One region of the Synechococcus sp. PROS-U-1 genome, then DNA from elsewhere that is predicted to be linked to it. Evidence: predicted binding sites of a transcription regulator. Region 1 holds the regulator's gene; each other region holds the start of a gene.
What was found. Region 1 encodes NtcA, which controls nitrogen genes in cyanobacteria. Its sites were predicted from a motif close to GTANCNNNNGNTAC; they were not measured.
Positions count from the first base shown of each region.

Region 2: the regulator NtcA is predicted to act here: its motif matches at 2,001-2,014, upstream of SynPROSU1_RS13465 (DUF4278 domain-containing protein).
Region 3: the regulator NtcA is predicted to act here: its motif matches at 2,056-2,069, upstream of glnA (type I glutamate--ammonia ligase).
Region 4: the regulator NtcA is predicted to act here: its motif matches at 2,738-2,751, upstream of SynPROSU1_RS13525 (molybdenum cofactor guanylyltransferase).

Region 1 is NZ_CP047951.1:339,836-344,043, forward strand. Features, by position in the region: gene pth (aminoacyl-tRNA hydrolase) at 1-224, shown strand, start outside; gene SynPROSU1_RS01655 (DUF3146 family protein) at 224-481, shown strand; gene SynPROSU1_RS01660 (resolvase) at 465-905, opposite strand; gene SynPROSU1_RS01665 (DUF3084 domain-containing protein) at 902-2,053, opposite strand; gene ntcA (global nitrogen regulator NtcA) at 2,081-2,797, opposite strand; gene rph (ribonuclease PH) at 2,856-3,599, opposite strand; gene SynPROSU1_RS01680 (cob(I)yrinic acid a,c-diamide adenosyltransferase) at 3,745-4,208, shown strand, end outside.
Region 2 is NZ_CP047951.1:2,502,405-2,506,612, reverse strand. Features, by position in the region: gene SynPROSU1_RS13480 (Zn-dependent hydrolase) at 1-692, shown strand, start outside; gene SynPROSU1_RS13475 (DUF1028 domain-containing protein) at 689-1,363, shown strand; gene SynPROSU1_RS13470 (hypothetical protein) at 1,451-1,669, opposite strand; gene SynPROSU1_RS13465 (DUF4278 domain-containing protein) at 1,750-1,917, opposite strand; gene SynPROSU1_RS13460 (type 1 glutamine amidotransferase) at 2,132-2,890, opposite strand; gene ureC (urease subunit alpha) at 2,887-4,208, opposite strand, start outside.
Region 3 is NZ_CP047951.1:1,156,300-1,160,507, reverse strand. Features, by position in the region: gene SynPROSU1_RS06350 (nucleoside deaminase) at 1-139, shown strand, start outside; gene SynPROSU1_RS06345 (alanine--glyoxylate aminotransferase family protein) at 111-1,307, opposite strand; gene SynPROSU1_RS06340 (allophycocyanin subunit beta) at 1,404-1,928, opposite strand; gene glnA (type I glutamate--ammonia ligase) at 2,135-3,556, shown strand; gene SynPROSU1_RS06330 (class I SAM-dependent methyltransferase) at 3,672-4,208, shown strand, end outside.
Region 4 is NZ_CP047951.1:2,515,338-2,519,545, forward strand. Features, by position in the region: gene SynPROSU1_RS13510 (transglutaminase family protein) at 1-507, shown strand, start outside; gene SynPROSU1_RS13515 (redox protein) at 495-986, opposite strand; gene SynPROSU1_RS13520 (GTP 3',8-cyclase MoaA) at 1,066-2,109, opposite strand; gene SynPROSU1_RS13525 (molybdenum cofactor guanylyltransferase) at 2,106-2,699, opposite strand; gene SynPROSU1_RS13530 (NarK family nitrate/nitrite MFS transporter) at 2,965-4,208, shown strand, end outside.

The sequences.
Region 1 (4,208 bases):
CGAGACTTCGCATCGGCATCGGCGCACCGGCTGACAACCCTGCCGAGCGTCGAGCCCGAACGGTGTCACATGTGCTCGGACCCTTCAGCAAGCTGGAGCAACCCTGTGTGGTAGCTGTGCTGGACGCTGTTTTGGAGGGGATTGAACGTCTTCAGCGTCAGAACTTCGAGCGTGCTGGGACTTGGATTAACGGGTTTCGCTACGACCTGGAGGCCGGTGACTGATGCCGGCTCTTCCGGCGACAACCGCCCATTTGCGGGTGCTCCGCCAATGCTTTCAGGCGCAGTGTGTTGAGGGTGAGGTCTCGGCTGGGGGGTTCGAGTGGCAGTTCTCCTGGGCGTTTGACCGCGGTGAGCTGTTGGTGGAGCCGTCCTTGGGACGCGCCCTGATTGAAGATGCTTTGCGGCGGTTCCTGGTGCGCTCCGATTACAGACTTGAACCGGGAGGCGATTACACCTTCATGGTCAGGGCCAGGTTCTGAGCGAGAACGTGGGTGCAGGTTCCGGCCATCGAAGTTGGCACTGCAGGTGCTCCTCCAGCATCACAAGGGCGGCAACAGCATCCAGGTCCACCGGTGGAATGCGCAGCCCTGTCGGCAGCATTCGTCGCCATCCCCGCGCTGGCCACAGCATCCAGTAACGCTCTCGTGCACGCAGGGTTGTTCCCCGCTCTGGAATCACGGTGAGGCTGCCCAAGCGCTCCAGCCGCTTGATCCACGCTTGGCATCCGGTGCCATCGCCGATCAGGATGCCGTCCAGAAGTTGGTCTTGATTCCACAGCTCCAGCCAGGGCTCCACGGCTTCTGGAGCCAAAACATGCCCCTCGAGCACAAGGCCAAGGTGAAGATCGGCCAGTACAAGGCCACACTTGCAGCGGCCTGGGTCGAGCACGGCCACCCGTTTCATGGGGATGCTTCAACCGTAACGACGACAGGATCGGCGCTGGCGCTGCCCCCTGATGCAATCACCTTCAAGACCACACTTTGGCTGGGTCCCTCAATCAATGTCTCGGCGAGTTGGGACAGTGCTGCTCCATCGAACTGCAGTCCCTCGGTGAGGGATCCTCGCCGTTGCACCTCGGCATAGGCCGAGGCCAAGAGAAGGTTCAGCCGCGTGAGAATGCCCTCCGGTGTGCGTTCATTGGGTTGCAGTGTGGTGGTCGCCAGCACGTCACCGTTTTGGGCCACCGGGCGGTTCGGGCGCACCTCGGGGAAGGCATAGACCGCCGTTTCGCCGCGCAGCACATTGGTGGCGGAGCGCAGTGAGATCACCCAGGTATCTGGTTTACGGAGGATGGTCTGCAGGCGTTCCACGTCGCTGCGGGGAACGCGGATCAGCTGTCGTTTGGGTGCTTCACCGGGCCTGACCTTGCCGTACGCGTTGACATTGGCCTCTTGCAACAGCCTGTCGACAGCCTGTTTCGCTTGACCCGGAGCATCGAGGCGAACCGTCGCTCTCGCCAAGGTCTGCCCGCTGCTAATAACAACCGATCCACGTCGGAGGGCGACCAGATTGCGTTCAAGTTCCTTGAGTTCCTGTTCACCGGATCTGATCCGGTTTCGCACGCTGTTTAATTCGGCTTCCGTGCGCTGGATATCGGCATCGCGAGCAGCGATATCCCGGCTCAGCCGTTCGCGTTCTGCCTCGAGTTGGGCGCGTTCGTTCTGCAAGGGAGCCAGTTCGCGACGCAAGGTATCCGCCCGTTGCTGTGACTGCTTGAGCTCAGCGGCGATCCGGTTGGTTTCCGTTCGGGTTTCTTGCCGTTCCCGTTCGGCTGCATCGAGCTGCCGCCGGCTGTCCTGCAGCCTCGCCTGAAGGGCATCCAGTTCAAACAGGCCCACCCGAAGCTGGCGGCTCACCATCAGAAGCACGCCGAGCGACAGTGCGCTGATCAGGCTGCCGGTCAACACCGTGATCAGAACGGCAGTCCGACGCGGGCGCATCTTGAACAGACTCAGGCGGGCCTTGCCGACGCGACTGCCCAACCGGTCTCCCAGGGTCGACAGCACGCCCCCGAGCACCAGCAGAACCAGGATCAGTGCCCAGCCGCTCATGGCTGCACCTGTTGCTCAACCTGCTGCCTAACTGAATCGTTTGGCCAGAGCGATCGGATCCAGAACAGTGATTTTTTTGCGGTCAATCTGAACCAGACCGGATTGACGCAAGTCTCCCAGCAGACGCGTGATTGTGACGCGCGTTGAGCCAATCGCTTCGGCGATGGCCTGATGGGACAGGCGCAGGTCGATCGTGATTCCCAGCTCATCCGCTACGCCGAAATCCCTGCACAGCACAAGCAGGAAGCTCACCAGCCGCGATGACATGTCCCTGTGGGTCAGGGTTTCGATCATCGTTTCGGTCTGAAGAATCCGACTGGACAGACCCTGTAGCAAGCGCAGGCCAACGCTCGTGTCTGCCTCGATCGCCGCCTTTACGGATGTCGCCGGCGCTGTCACCATCTCCACTCTGGTGAAGGCCACGGCGTGATAGAAGCGATCGGATCGTTGACCGGTCAGCAACGACAGCACGCCAAACAGGCTGTTCTCGCGCAGCAGCGCCACCGTGATCTCTTCCCCTGACTCATAAACGCGGGAGAGGCGGACGGCTCCGCGGCGAATCAGGTAAACCCGTTCGGCGGGATCCCCCGGGAAAAAGATGGTCTTGTTGCGGTCTACCAATTCACTACTGGCGCCGTCGAGATCCCGAATGATCTCCAGCAGAGAGCGGTTGGCGGGTTCTGCACTGGGAGCTGGAGCCACCATCTGGGGGGTGTATCGGCTGAAACCTCGGCTACTTGTCATAACAACCCCCTGGTGAGGCGAAGCTACGGAGCAAGCCGTTGCCGCCGTGTAGCGGTTATTACCTAACGCTGGTGTGCTCGTTGATGGCTTGGCGTTGCGCTTGCATTAATGATGTCAATCCAGGCTCAGCCAGATCCAGTAATTCATTGAGCTGGCTGCGGCTGAAGGGCGCTCCCTCCGCAGTCCCCTGGATCTCCAGCAGGCGACCATCTCCAGCCTGCACAACATTGAGATCGACCTCAGCTCTGCTGTCTTCGCTGTAATCCAGATCCAGTAACGCCTTGCCATCCACCAGGCCGACGGACACGGCGGCGACCTGGTCGACCAGCGGCGATTGTTCCAGGAGTCCCTGATCCACGAGTGAGAGGCAGGCCTGCTCAAGGGCGAGCCAAGCCCCGGTGATGGAGGCCGTCCGGGTGCCGGCGTCGGCCTGGATCACATCGCAGTCGATCAGCAGCGTGCGCTCCCCCAGGCGCTTCATATCGATCACGGCCCGCAGGCTTCGGCCGATCAACCGTTGAATCTCCTGTGTGCGGCCCGACAGTTTCATCAGCTCCCGAGATTGCCGCTGTGGCGTGGATCCCGGCAGTAGCCGGTATTCGGCGCTGAGCCATCCCAACCCTTCCCCTTTGCGCCAGCGGGGAACGTTCTCCTCGAGGCAGACGCTGCAGAGAACAGCGGTTCTGCCTGTGTGAACCACAAGGGAGCTCAAGGCAAAACCCATGGGATTCCAGGTCACCGAGAACGGTCGCAACTGCTGGGGACTGCGGCCATCAGTGCGGCTTTCAAGCGGTTGGCTCATCGGTGGTGTGCAGTTCTTCAAGCCTCGCAGGCGGGTGGTTCTTGCCCTTTCCAGACACCATGGGTGGTGTCAATCCCCTTGTGGAATGTCAACTCGCCGCTACATTCAAGGTCTTGCCGGGGTTGCCCGGACGGATGTTGCAGTGATGACCACAAGCCTTGCCGACCCCCAAGCGTTCCAGGACTCCCTGGATCGGGATCAGCAGGCTTTGCAGCGGGCTGGCCTCAGACCTCTTCCACCTGTCTCCGATCCTCCACCGCTCGTCCTGGTGGCTCCCGAAGGCCAGCTGCAGGTGCACACCGCGCCCTACCGCGGCAGCTTTGCCAGTGTTCTTAGTCAAGCGATGCGGGCCGCCGGTCTGGGCAGTCGGGTGCTGATCAGTCAGTTCCTCAAAGGGGGCGTGCAGCAGGGGCCTGCAGGACGCGTTCAACTCTGCGGTGGCCTGGTTTGGCTACGGCCCGAGGTACCCCTTTGCCTCTCCTCGCCGGGCCACCCTGGAGGTGCGGAGGCGGTGGCCGCGGTTTGGTCCATCTGCCGTCAGCATCTGATCCAGGGCGATCTCGATCAGCTGGTGTTGGATGAAATCGGGCTTGCTGTGGCCTTTGGATA
Region 2 (4,208 bases), 410 kb from region 1:
ACGCCGCTTTCCTGGAATTGCATGTTGAGCAGGGCGGTGTTCTCGAGCAACGCGGTGATGCCATCGGTGTTGTGGAGGGTGTCGTCGGTCAGCGCCGGTTCAGCATCAATGTGCAGGGACAGGCCAACCATGCCGGCACTACACCGATGGGTCTGCGACAGGACGCCCTCGTGGCGGCGTCGCGCATTGTTCTCGCTGTCGAGGCCATGGCCTCCAGTCATCCAGGAGATCCTGTGGCGACGGTGGGCCGTCTTGAGGTTTGGCCCAATGCCGCCAACGTCGTCCCTGGTGCTGTCTCCCTGACAGTTGATTTAAGGGATGTGGATCGACGTGTGCTCGATCAATTGGTGGAGGAGTTGATGCAGCAGGTCGAAAGCATCGGTGCTGAAACGGGCTGCCCGATTTCGGTGGACCCACAGTTCAGTGTTGATCCCACCCCTGCTGATGCTGTGGTGATGGCGACGATTGCAGAAGCCGCTGCCGACCTCGGTCTGTCCCACAGCCATCTCCCCAGCCGCGCCAGCCATGATGCGCAGGAAGTCGGTCGCCGTTGGCCGATGGGCATGATCTTTGTCCCCAGCCGGGGTGGTTTGAGTCATTCCGCTGCGGAGTTCACCAGCGATGAACAGTGCTGGGCGGGCACTGCGGTGCTGCTCGAAACGTTGCTGCGGCTTGACCGTCAGCTGCCGTGACTTTTTCGATCCTGGCCCGTGATCCCAACAACGGCCGCTTTGGCGTGGCTGTTGCCACCTGTCATCTGGCCGTTGGATCCACCGTGCCCCACATCCGCGCCGGAGTTGGCGCTGTGGCGACCCAGGCCCACACCAATCCCTATCTGGGGATCTGTGGCCTTGAACGCCTGGAGCAGAGTTCGGATGCCGAGAGTGTTCTGGCCAGCCTTCTGGCGGATGATCAGCATCGTGACCGGCGTCAGTTTCACCTGATCGATCTGGATGGTCGAACGGCCTGTTGGACGGGGCAGGATTGCGGGGCTTGGGCTGGGCACCGCCATCGGCGTGACCTGTCTGTCGCCGGAAATTGTTTAGTGGACGATGGTGTTGTGGAGGCGATGGAGCAGGCGTATCTCACCAGCGATCCCAGCTGGAAACTTGGTCGTCGCCTGATGGCTGCCCTGCAGGCTGGGGAGGCTGCTGGAGGCGATCACCGCTCCGATTTCTGCACTTCAGCAGCGGTACAGGTGAGTGGTGAAGCTGCCTTTCCGTTGTTGGACCTACGGGTTGATTTCCATGAGCGTGCGGTGGAGCAGTTGATGGAGGTGTATGAGCGCAGCCAGGCCCTTTGGGCTCAGGAGTGGAGGGACGAACTGTCGGAATTGCCAATGCTGAACCGTCTGGTGGCGTAGGGATCAGCCACAGGTCATGTCAAAAAAAGACCCTGCAGTACCGAAGTGTGCAGGGTCTTTTTGAAAGTTTGAAAGATTTGAGATGGCTCAGCTGGGGACGGAGGCTTCCCACTCCACATTCAATCCAGCCTCGCGTGCATCACTGACCAGATCATCGATGCAGTCCATGCCAAAGGCGGCTTGTCCAGACAGCAAGGCATCCCATTCGTTCGCCGGAAAGTGGGTTTGCAGCCAGAACACGCCGTGCACGCTGGAGGGATTCACCTGCACAAGGCCTTTGTCGAGGCGGGAAGTGATGAGATCCAACGTCGTTGCTGAAGCTGGATCTATTACGCCCTAATCCTCGGAACCGGAATGTTCGACTTGCTACAGATTGAGAAGTTGGCCTAGCGCGTGTAGCCCACCCCGCGGTAAACGAGCTGCACCGGAGTGCGGTGGCTGTTGATCTGACGGGCTTGGTACACGTTGCGGCGGTAGACCAGCTGCACACCAGGTTTGCCCTCAGTGGCGTTGCTTTGCTGGTACTGATGCCCGCGATAGAGAAGGGTGGTCATTGGATGGTCCTCGAAGCAAGCTCAGGTCCCCGTTCCATGGCCTGAGGCGAACTGCGCTTCGCGTGGCGCGAAGTGAACGATCGGTAGCTGTTGCTACAGAACTATTCAAGCGCTTGCCTCCCCTGAGGCGATGTTCGGGTCGATACTTGTACAGAAAAGTTTTTGGTTTTGTTTATTTTTGTCCGTAGGAATTAGTAGGCCTTGTTGATACCAATCACTGAATCATGCAGCAGTCCTGCAGTTGATCGAGTGCAGCATTGAAAAAGTGTCGACCTTGCTCCTGCAGCTCGTCTCCTAGCCAGCGCCACTCCCGCATCAGGCGTTCGGGCCCTTCAGGCCCAAGGGCACTCATCACATAGGTGTGGTCGTTGGCGATCCAGCGTTGCAGTGCATCTCCGTTGATCTCGAGATGGCATTGCAGGCCAATGGCGTGATCGCCGATTCGAAACACCTGTTCCGCACAGTGCAGCGAGGAACCCAGCAGGGTTGCATCGGCTGGCAGGTGGATGCGATCGCCATGCCAATGCAGCGCCAAGCTGCCGCTCGGTTGTCCCTGCAGTAGGGCCTCATGGGTCGGATCAGCGACCCAGTGGATTGCGCCCAGTCCCAGTTCCTTGAGCTGCTGCGGTGGTGCTCCAACCTGCAGGGGTTTGACGCAGCCACCTGCAGCAACAGCCAAGAGCTGAGCCCCCAGGCAGATGCCCAGTACAGGTCGGCTCTGCCGGTGCCAAGCCATCAGCCAGTTCAGCTCGGTTTGGAGCCAGTGCAGGTCTGGTTGATGCCGTTCGTTCACGCCCATTGGTCCCCCCAGCACCAGCGCGATGCTGTTCGGGCATTCGCTTGGGTTCGGCAGGCAGTCGCTACGGTCCGGCCGCAGGGTCTGGAGGTCCATTCCCCGTTCCCGCGCCAGTTGTCCCACCAGTTCGGGCCCTTCGTGGTCAACGTGCTGGATCACCAGCAGCGTGGTGCTCAAAGCAGCAGGTAGCGCTGGGCGAGGGGCAGCACGTCGGCGGGCTCGCAGGTGAGCAGTTCACCGTCGGCGAACACCTCATAGGTCTGCGGGTCCACGCTCATCTTCGGCAGGGCGGAGTTGAGTTTGAGAGCGCTTTTGCCCACGCTGCGGGTGTCCTTCACGGCCATGCAGGTGCGTTCCAGACCCAGCTGGCGTTGAATATCAGCATCCATTGCTGCTTCGCTCACGAAGGTGAGGCAGCTGGGAGCCAAGGCTTTGCCAAAGGCGCCGAACATGGGCCTGCCGTGCACGGGGCCGGGGGTGGGAATGGAGGCGTTGGCATCGCCCATCTGGGCCCACACGATCGAACCGCCCTTGATCACCAGTTCAGGGCGAATGCCAAAGAAGCCCGGCTTCCACAGCACGAGATCGGCGAGCTTGCCGGTTTCGATCGAGCCCACCTCGCTGCTGATGCCATGGGCGAGAGCGGGGTTGATCGTCACCTTGGCGATATAGCGCTTGAGGCGGTGGTTGTCGTTGCGGCTGGAGTCTTCCGGGAGCGCACCGCGCTGCACCTTCATCTTGTGGGCGGTCTGGAAGGTGCGTGTGATCACTTCGCCCACGCGCCCCATGGCCTGGGAGTCGCTGGCGATGATCGAGAAGGCGCCGAGGTCGTGAAGGATGTCTTCGGCCGCGATCGTCTCTCGTCGGATGCGGGATTCGGCGAACGCCACGTCTTCCGGGATCTTCGGATCGAGGTGGTGGCACACCATCAGCATGTCGAGGTGCTCCTCGAGCGTGTTGCGGGTGTAGGGCCGGGTGGGGTTGGTGCTGCTTGGCAGCACATTCGCTTCGCCGCAGATCTTGATGATGTCCGGTGCATGGCCGCCGCCGGCACCTTCGGTGTGGAAGGTGTGAATGGTGCGTCCCTTGATGGCGGCGATCGTGTCTTCCACGAAGCCGGCTTCATTCAAGGTGTCGGTGTGGATGCACACCTGCACATCCATCCGGTCGGCCACCGACAGGCAGGCATCGATCGTTGCGGGTGTGGTGCCCCAGTCTTCATGCAGCTTCAAGCCGCAGGCGCCGGCGCGCACCTGTTCTTCCAAAGCTTCAGGGGTGCTGGCGTTGCCCTTGCCGAAGAAGCCCAGATTCACCGGCAGGCCTTCAGCGGCCTGGAGCATTCGCCCGATGTGGAAGGCGCCAGGGGTGCAGGTGGTGGCGTTGGTGCCGGTGGCTGGTCCGGTGCCGCCTCCCATCAGGGTGGTGACGCCACTGGCCAGAGCTGTTTCGATCTGCTGGGGGCAGATGAAGTGGATGTGGGTGTCGATGCCACCGG
Region 3 (4,208 bases), 820 kb from region 1:
TGGCCTGGGGGGGAGCCTTGACCTCTCAACCCATGCCAGTGCCCACCACCAGATGAAGGTGATTCGCGGTGTGCGAGAACCGGAGGCTAGAGGGCAGCTGGAACGCTGGTTCAGGCAGCGGCGGCGACGGAACCGCTGAAGCGAGGCAGCTCTGTTTCGAACAGGTTGAGCAGACGATTCACATTCTCTGGAGTGGAGTTGTAACCCATCAGCCCGATTCGCCAGATTTTTCCGGCAAGCGTGCCGAGACCACCACCAACCTCGATTCCGTGGTTGTTCAGCAGGTGCTGACTGAAGGCCTTGCCATCCACACCTTCAGGAATACGAACCGTGGTGAGGGTCGGCAGTCGACGGTCGGCCGGCACATGCATCGACAGCCCCAGACTTTCCAGACCGCTCCAGAGCAATTCCGCATTGCTGCGGTGACGCGCCCAGGCCTGATCCAGCCCTTCCTCTGCCAACAGGCGCAATGCCTCGCGCATGCCGAAGTTCATGTTCACAGGGGCCGTGTGGTGATACACCCGATCACTGCCCCAGTACTGATTCAGAAGAGAGACATCGAGGTACCAGTTCGGAACCTTGCCCTGACGGGCCGTCATCTTGGCTTCAGCACGAGGACCCATCGTGAACGGTCCAAGGCCCGGAGGGCAGCTCAGCCCCTTCTGGCTGCAGCTGTAAGCGAGGTCAACCTTCCACTCATCGATATACAGAGGAACCCCCCCCAGGGAGGTGACGGTGTCGAGCAGCAGCAGGCAATCATGCTTGCGGCAGAGGTCACCGATGCCGTCCATCGGTTGGCAAACACCCGTGGATGTTTCTGCATGAACCATCGCCAGGATGGCGGGCTTGTGCTTGATCAGGGCCGCCTCGAGTTCATCAAGAGAAAACCACTCTCCCCATGGCTTCTCAATGGTTTTGACCTCAGCGCGGTAACGGCCCGCCATATCGGCCAGCCTCATGCCGAAGTATCCCTTCACCGCTACCAGAACGGTGTCTCCAGGCTCAACCGTGTTGGCCAGGGTTGCCTCCATGGCGGCACTTCCGGTGCCACTCATCGGCAGCGTGAGGCGATTATCCGTTTGCCAGGCGTAGCGCAGCAGTTCCTGCACCTCACCCATCAGCTCCACGTAAAGCGGATCGAGGTGACCGATTGGGGTTCGCGACAGAGCCTTCAGAACTGTTGGGTGCGCGTTCGACGGGCCTGGTCCGAGAAGAAGTCGATCAGGTGTTCCGATCGGTGCAAAAGCTTTGCGGTGACGATCGTCAACAGGAAGAAGAGAGTTCGTCGTCGCCAAAGCCCTGATCATTGGTTCGTGGTGGTGAGCCTACGCAGTCGGCCCCCTCGAAAGGGTTGAGAGCGGCACGATTGCAATCTGTTCAAATCTTGCGCGGAACGTCTGCGCTCAGCGTTGGCGCACGTTGGTTTCTCCCAGACCCTTGGCCAGGTGATCGAACGGCTGAAGAACGGTGGAGAGCTGCTCGGATGCCGCACCGTTGGCGAGAAGCATCTCGGCAACGACTTCACCCAGCAAGACGATGCTGCGGACCGTGGGGCCGGTAGGAACCCCGAGACTCTTGTAAGTGTCGTCGAGGCCGTTGAGAACACGCTCATTGAGGATCGTGCTGTCCCCTGCGACCAGGGCGTAGCTGGCGTAGCGGAGGAAGTAATCCATGTCCCGCAGGCAGGCGGCGAGCCGACGGGTGGTGTAAGCGTTGCCTCCAGGCAGCAGAAGATCGGGTTCGTCCCGGAACAGGCGCTGACTGGCCTCACGCACGATCTCGGTGGCTGAACCGTTGATCAGCTCAACGGCCTGAATCCGCATCGTGGATTCATCCAGATACGCATTGATGCTGTCGATCGCTGAACGATCGAAATAACGACCCAGCTGGTCATAGCGACCGATCAGACCGCTGATTGCATCGCGCATTTACCTGAATCTCCAGAGGATCCCCCGCGGACGCTAACACCGTTGAAGCGGGCAAACCCTTTGGCAGGCCTGCATTTCAGCCAAGTTGACAGAAACGGTTACGCAGTCAACTCCAGGCTGATGGAACGTACCCCTTGATACAAAATGGAGACTTGTGGCTGTTTACGGTCACATCACTGCACAATTCAGTCGAGCAGTCCTTTCTTATGTCGAAATCCCCCCAGGACGTCCTGCGCCAGATCAAGGACGAAGGCATCGAACTGATCGACCTCAAATTCACTGATCTGCACGGCAAATGGCAGCACCTGACGATTTGCACCGATCTGCTGGAGGAAGAGTCCTTCACTGAAGGCCTTGCTTTTGACGGATCATCCATCCGTGGATGGAAAGGCATCCAAGCCTCTGACATGGCCATGGTGCCCGACGCCAACACAGCCTGGGTGGATCCGTTCTATCGGCACAAAACCCTGAGCATGATCTGCTCGATTCAGGAACCGCGCACTGGCCAGCCCTATGAGCGCTGCCCGCGCGCACTGGCCCAACGTGCCTTGAATCACCTCGCCAGCACCGGGCTGGCCGACATGGCCTTCTTCGGTCCTGAGCCTGAATTCTTCCTCTTCGACGACGTCCGCTACAACTCGGCCGAAGGTGGCTCCTTCTACAGCGTCGACACGATCGAGGCGGGTTGGAACACAGGTCGTATTGAGGAAGGCGGCAACCTTGCCTACAAAATTCAGGTGAAAGAGGGGTACTTCCCCGTTGCTCCCAATGACACAGCACAGGACATCCGCTCCGAGATGCTTCTGTTGATGGGGCAACTGGGCATCCCCACTGAGAAGCACCACCACGAAGTGGCCGGCGCCGGCCAGCACGAGCTCGGCATGAAATTCGCTGAGCTAATCCAGGCCGCCGACAACGTAATGACGTACAAATACGTCGTGCGCAACGTGGCCAAGAAGTACGGCAAGACAGCCACCTTCATGCCCAAGCCGGTGTTCAACGACAACGGCACCGGGATGCACGTGCACCAAAGCCTCTGGAAAGGCGGCCAGCCCCTGTTCTTTGGCGAAGGCAGCTACGCGAATCTGTCGCAGACCGCCCGCTGGTACATCGGCGGCATCCTCAAGCACGCCCCCGCCTTCCTGGCCTTCACCAACCCCACCACCAACAGCTACAAGCGTTTGGTGCCGGGCTTTGAAGCTCCGGTGAACCTGGTGTACTCGGAGGGCAACCGCTCCGCCGCCGTGCGGATTCCGCTCACCGGTCCGAGCCCCAAGGCCAAGCGCCTCGAATTCCGCTCCGGTGATGCCCTGGCGAACCCCTATCTGGCCTTCAGCGCCATGATGATGGCCGGGCTCGACGGCATCAAGAATCAGATCGATCCCGGCGACGGCGAAGACCGTGACCTGTTCGAACTCCCAGAGGAAGAACTTTCGAAGATCGCAACGGTCCCGGCTTCCCTTAATGGTGCCTTGGAAGCTCTGAACGCCGATCGTGGCTTCCTCACTGCTGGCGGTGTGTTCAGCGATGACTTCATCGACAACTGGATTGACCTCAAATACGAAGAGGTTCAGCAGCTGCGTCAGCGTCCTCACCCCCACGAATTCACCATGTACTACGACGCCTGATCAGCGATCGTTTCGATCCACGACCCGCCTCCCTGGAGGCGGGTTTTTTTGTGGACCGCTTGGCACACGGTTGGGCGTCACATTCGCTGAAATAGAGCTGTTGTCTGAATCCGCGATGGCGTCAACGCCCCTGAGCAAGCTTGCGTACCAAACGCTTCAGCAAGGCAAAAGCATCGCGGGCCTGGCTCATAAAGAGCTGAGCACCAAGTTGATGGAGTGGGTGGCACCCGATGCCGTTCCCAAGACGGAATCCGTTCCAGCCGAAGTGCTTGGGGAATTGCGGCTGGACATGAACAAACTCCAGGAACAGGACTGGCAGGAGGCTGAGGAAGGGATTTATCCCGAACAGTTGCTGTTCGATGCGCCCTGGCTCGACTGGGTCAGCCGTTATCCACAGGTGTGGATGGATCTCCCCTCCACGTGGGATCGTCGCCGTGAGCGCAACGTTCGCGATCTTCCCCGAGACACCGACACGGCGCTGTATCCCGATTATTACCTCCAGAATTTCCACCATCAAACCGATGGTTATCTGAGCGATCATTCCGCCGGTCTTTATGACCTGCAGGTCGAGATCCTGTTCAACGGCACGGCAGATGCCATGCGGAGACGGGTTCTGGCACCGCTCAAACGCGGTTTGAAGCATTTCGCTGAC
Region 4 (4,208 bases), 400 kb from region 1:
ACCCAGGAAGCGCTGATGGGCAGCAACCAACAGACCCTGGCCTTTCTGAAGCAACTCATTGAACTGATTCAAGAGAGGGTGAAATACACCCAACGCCATATGGGGCCGGCCTGGCCAGCGGGCCGAACCCTGCGCGAGCGGATCGGCTCTTGCCGAGATCTGGCCATGCTGATGGTGGCCTGCTGCCGCGTAGTGGGTCTTCCGGCCCGATTCGTGAGCGGCTATCAACTGCAGCAACCTCCCCCGGAGGAGTACGACCTCCATGCCTGGGCGGAGGTCTACCTGCCGGGAGCGGGCTGGCGAGGCTTTGACCCCAGTGCCGGCACGGAGGTCAACGATCGCTATGTGGTGCTGGCCACCTCCTCCAAGCCGGAACTCACCGCGGCCGTAAGCGGCAGCTTCAGCGGTCCCCCCGGAACAAGCAGTGAGCTGAACTGGCAGATTCAGATCAACGAAGAAGCCTCCGAACCGGAGAACTCACAACGCAAGCTGGTTCAGGCTGCCTGAAGCAGAGGTTCCACCCCGTGCAACTGGGGCTTCAGAGCAGAAATATGGGTTGCCGCCATCAAGGCCGGGATCTTGGCGCTGTTGTAGACGCGAAATTCCCGCACAAGAGAGACGCCTTCCTGACGAACCGCCTGGTTCAGAACGACAGAGCCATTGGGATCGGAAATCGAGCGGTGGAAGGTGCCGGGGGGGATGCGGAGGATGTCACCACCACTCTCCAGCCGAACGATGTGAAAGGGCTGGTCCCAGGCCAGGTTCACCAAGAAGAAGGTTCTGCCGCCACTGGCCGCAAGCAGGTTGTCTTCCTGATGGGGATGCAGATAGAACTGCCATGCTCCGCTCTCAGGGTCGTTGGGTGGGGACACGGCCGGCCCGCTGTGAATCACCAGGTCGCGTGCATTCGAGGTGTCCACGGTGACGTCGAAAAAACGAACCGACGGAGTGTCGCGGAAGCGCTCGTAGGCCAGCAGTTCAAACATGTCGATGGATCCCTCTGGATCCTTCAGCTGCCCCGTTGTACCGGGAGCATCAGGCAAAAACGGTGACGATCACGACGGTTCAGCCCCCCAGATACGCCATCTCGGCATGGGTTGACGCAGCGGCGGCTGGATCACGCTCCTCGCTGTAGCGGTCTTGGCGCCGCTGCCAGAGATCGCGCATGGCCTGCTCGAGGCGAGACTCCGAGACGAGCGCGGGCTTGAGATCCGTGCCATCAGCCGAGAACAAACAGGTGAACGCCTGTCCATCGGCGGTGACACGCAACCGGTTGCAATCCCCACAGAATGGCTCACTGATGGAGGCGATCACACCGATGGATCCAGCTCCATCGCCATAGCTCCAACGGCAGGCCGTCCCACCCCTCGGGCGACCCAGAGGCTCAAGGGGCCAACGGGTGTGAATGCGCTCCACCATCTGCGCCGCCGGCAGCACCTGGTCCAGCGACCACTGGTTGCGGTTGCCCACATCCATGTATTCGATCAAACGCAGCTCGATCCCCTGCTGCCGCGCCAAGCCGGCCAAGGGCAACAGCTGATCGTCATTGATCCCCCGTTGGATCACGGCATTGAGCTTGAGCTCACCGCATGAGGGATCAAAACCAGCGGCGCGGGCCGCCGCGATACCGTCCTGCACCTGGCCCACCAGGCGGTCCCCAGCCACGGCGCCACCCTGGAGACCAGCCATGCGCGCCGCTGCATCCCCTTCCGCTGCATCCAGGCTGATGGTGATGCGATCCAGCCCTGCGGCACGCAACGCGCAAGCCATCGGTTCCGACAGCAGCACCCCGTTACTGGTCAGCGCCACAGTCTGAAGACCGGCCATCGGATCCCAACGATCCCGCCGGGCCTGCGTCACCGCCTCCAACAAAGGCAACAAGCGCCGGCTCAACAACGGCTCTCCACCCGTAAGACGCAGGGTTTGTGCCCCGAGGCGCGAGGCCACGCGAATAACGCGTATCTGCTGCTCAAGCGTGAGCAGGCCCGGGGGCTCCTCCACATCCGGACAGCAGTACGGACAGGCGAGATTGCAGCGCGCCGTCAGCGACAGCCGCAGCACCCCGATGGGCCGGTTGAAGCGATCTGCGAGCGGCAGCGTGGTGCTCATCCTTCCAACGCTGACAGATCTGCAGAACAGTTGGCATTCAGCAGAGCCTCTGCAGGCAGAGGGACCGATCGATAGGGAACACGGGTCAACCAGTCCATCCAGCGCAACTCTCCACGTTGCAGTTGCTGATCAAGACAGGAGCGGAATGGAGACGTCGAAGGAATCACCGCCAGCAACGGCTGCAGCCGTTGCCCGTCATGGGCCACCGCCGCATGCTCAGGAGCACGGTTCCAAGCCGCAATGAGCTGATGAAAAACGGCCGTCCGCAAGCGCGGCATGTCCACCGGGAGAACCAGCAACGCCTCCCCGGGTAGCGGGGGCAGAACCTTGGCAAGCGCCTGCAGAGGGCCATTCCAGGGAGGGGGCTCCAACAGAACGGAACACCCGGGTCGGAGCCCCAGCACCTCTGCATGCTCGCGATGGCGACTCAACACTTGCACCGGATACCCCAGAGGAAGCAGCTGATCGACCAATGCGGTGAGCCAGACACCACCCGATGGATGCGGCAACAACGCCTTGTCACGCCCCATGCGACGACTGTCTCCGCCACTGAGCAAACAAACCCGCAAGCCTTGATTCACATCGCCGATCAACAATCTGCACCAGCAAAGACCAACCGCTCGACAAAGTTGCAACCGCTACCAAATCATCCATATACAAGAAGACCTGATCCAAGCAATCAGCTCCATTGATGTTTGCTTAGGAACACAAAAACAGCAATTGGTAACCAATCTGACCAAACAAAGGCCCAACGAGTTGATTAACTGCGCGAGTTAAACGGATCTTCTTTTCGACCGTTTTGCCATCCCCGGGCACCCTTCGTTTTGACGCCCGAGGTTTCATTTCTTCTTCTCAATGCTTGGCGACCTCTGGTCGTTCCAGGGCAGGTATCGAACCCTTCACCTGACCTGGATCGCCTTCTTCCTGACCTTCGTGGTCTGGTTCAACCTGGCCCCTCTGGCCACCACCGTTAAAGCAGACCTCGGATTAACCGTTGGTCAGATCCGCACCGTGGCCATCTGCAATGTGGCCCTCACCATCCCGGCTCGCGTGCTGATTGGCATGCTTCTGGACAAATTCGGACCCAGGGTCACCTATTCCTCGATCCTGGTCTTCTCAGCCTTTCCCTGCCTGCTGTTTGCCTCCGCTCAGGACTTCAACCAACTGGTGGTGGCCCGTCTGCTGCTCTCCATCGTGGGCGCTGGCTTCGTGATCGGCATCCGAATGGTGGCTGAGTGGTTCCCGCCCAAGGAAATCGGCCTCGCGGAAGGCATCTACGGCGGCTGGGGCAACTTCGGTTCCGCCTTCTCCGCCCTCACGATGGTGGCCCTCGCCGGCTTCCTCTCCTTCTCCGGTGGGTTCGAACTGCCGACCGGTGCTGTTCTGAACTGGCGCGGTGCGATCGCCCTCACCGGCATCGTTTCGGCTGCCTACGGCTTCTTCTACTTCTTCAACGTCACCGATACACCCCCCGGCAAGACGTACCAGCGTCCTGAGAAGACCGCAGGCCTGGAAGTCACCTCCATGCGCGACTTCTGGGGTCTGCTCGGCATGAACGTGCCCTTCGCAGCCATCCTCTGCGTGCTCTGCTGGCGTCTCGGCAAGGTGGGCTTCCTCACCGCTGCCACCTACCCGCTGGCCCTCGGTGCCGTCGCCGTCTGGTTTGCGTTTCAGACCTGGGGAATCATCCGCACCAACCGCGACCTGATCCTCGGCAACAAGGTTTATCCCAAAGAAGACCGCTATGAGTTCCGCCAGGTGGCGATCCTCGAGCTCACCTACATCGTGAACTTCGGCTCCGAACTGGCCGTGGTTTCGATGCTGCCCACCTTCTTTGAAACCACCTTCGATCTGCCGAAGGCCACCGCGGGAATCCTGGCGTCCTGCTTCGCTTTCGTGAACCTGGTGGCCCGCCCTGCTGGCGGTCTGATCTCCGACCGCGTCGGCAGCCGCAAGAACACCATGGGCTTCCTCACCGCCGGTCTCGGCGTGGGCTACCTGGTGATGAGCATGATCAAGCCGGGCACCTTCAGCGGCACCACCGGCATTGCGGTTGCCGTGGTGATCACCATGCTCGCCTCCTTCTTCGTGCAGTCCGG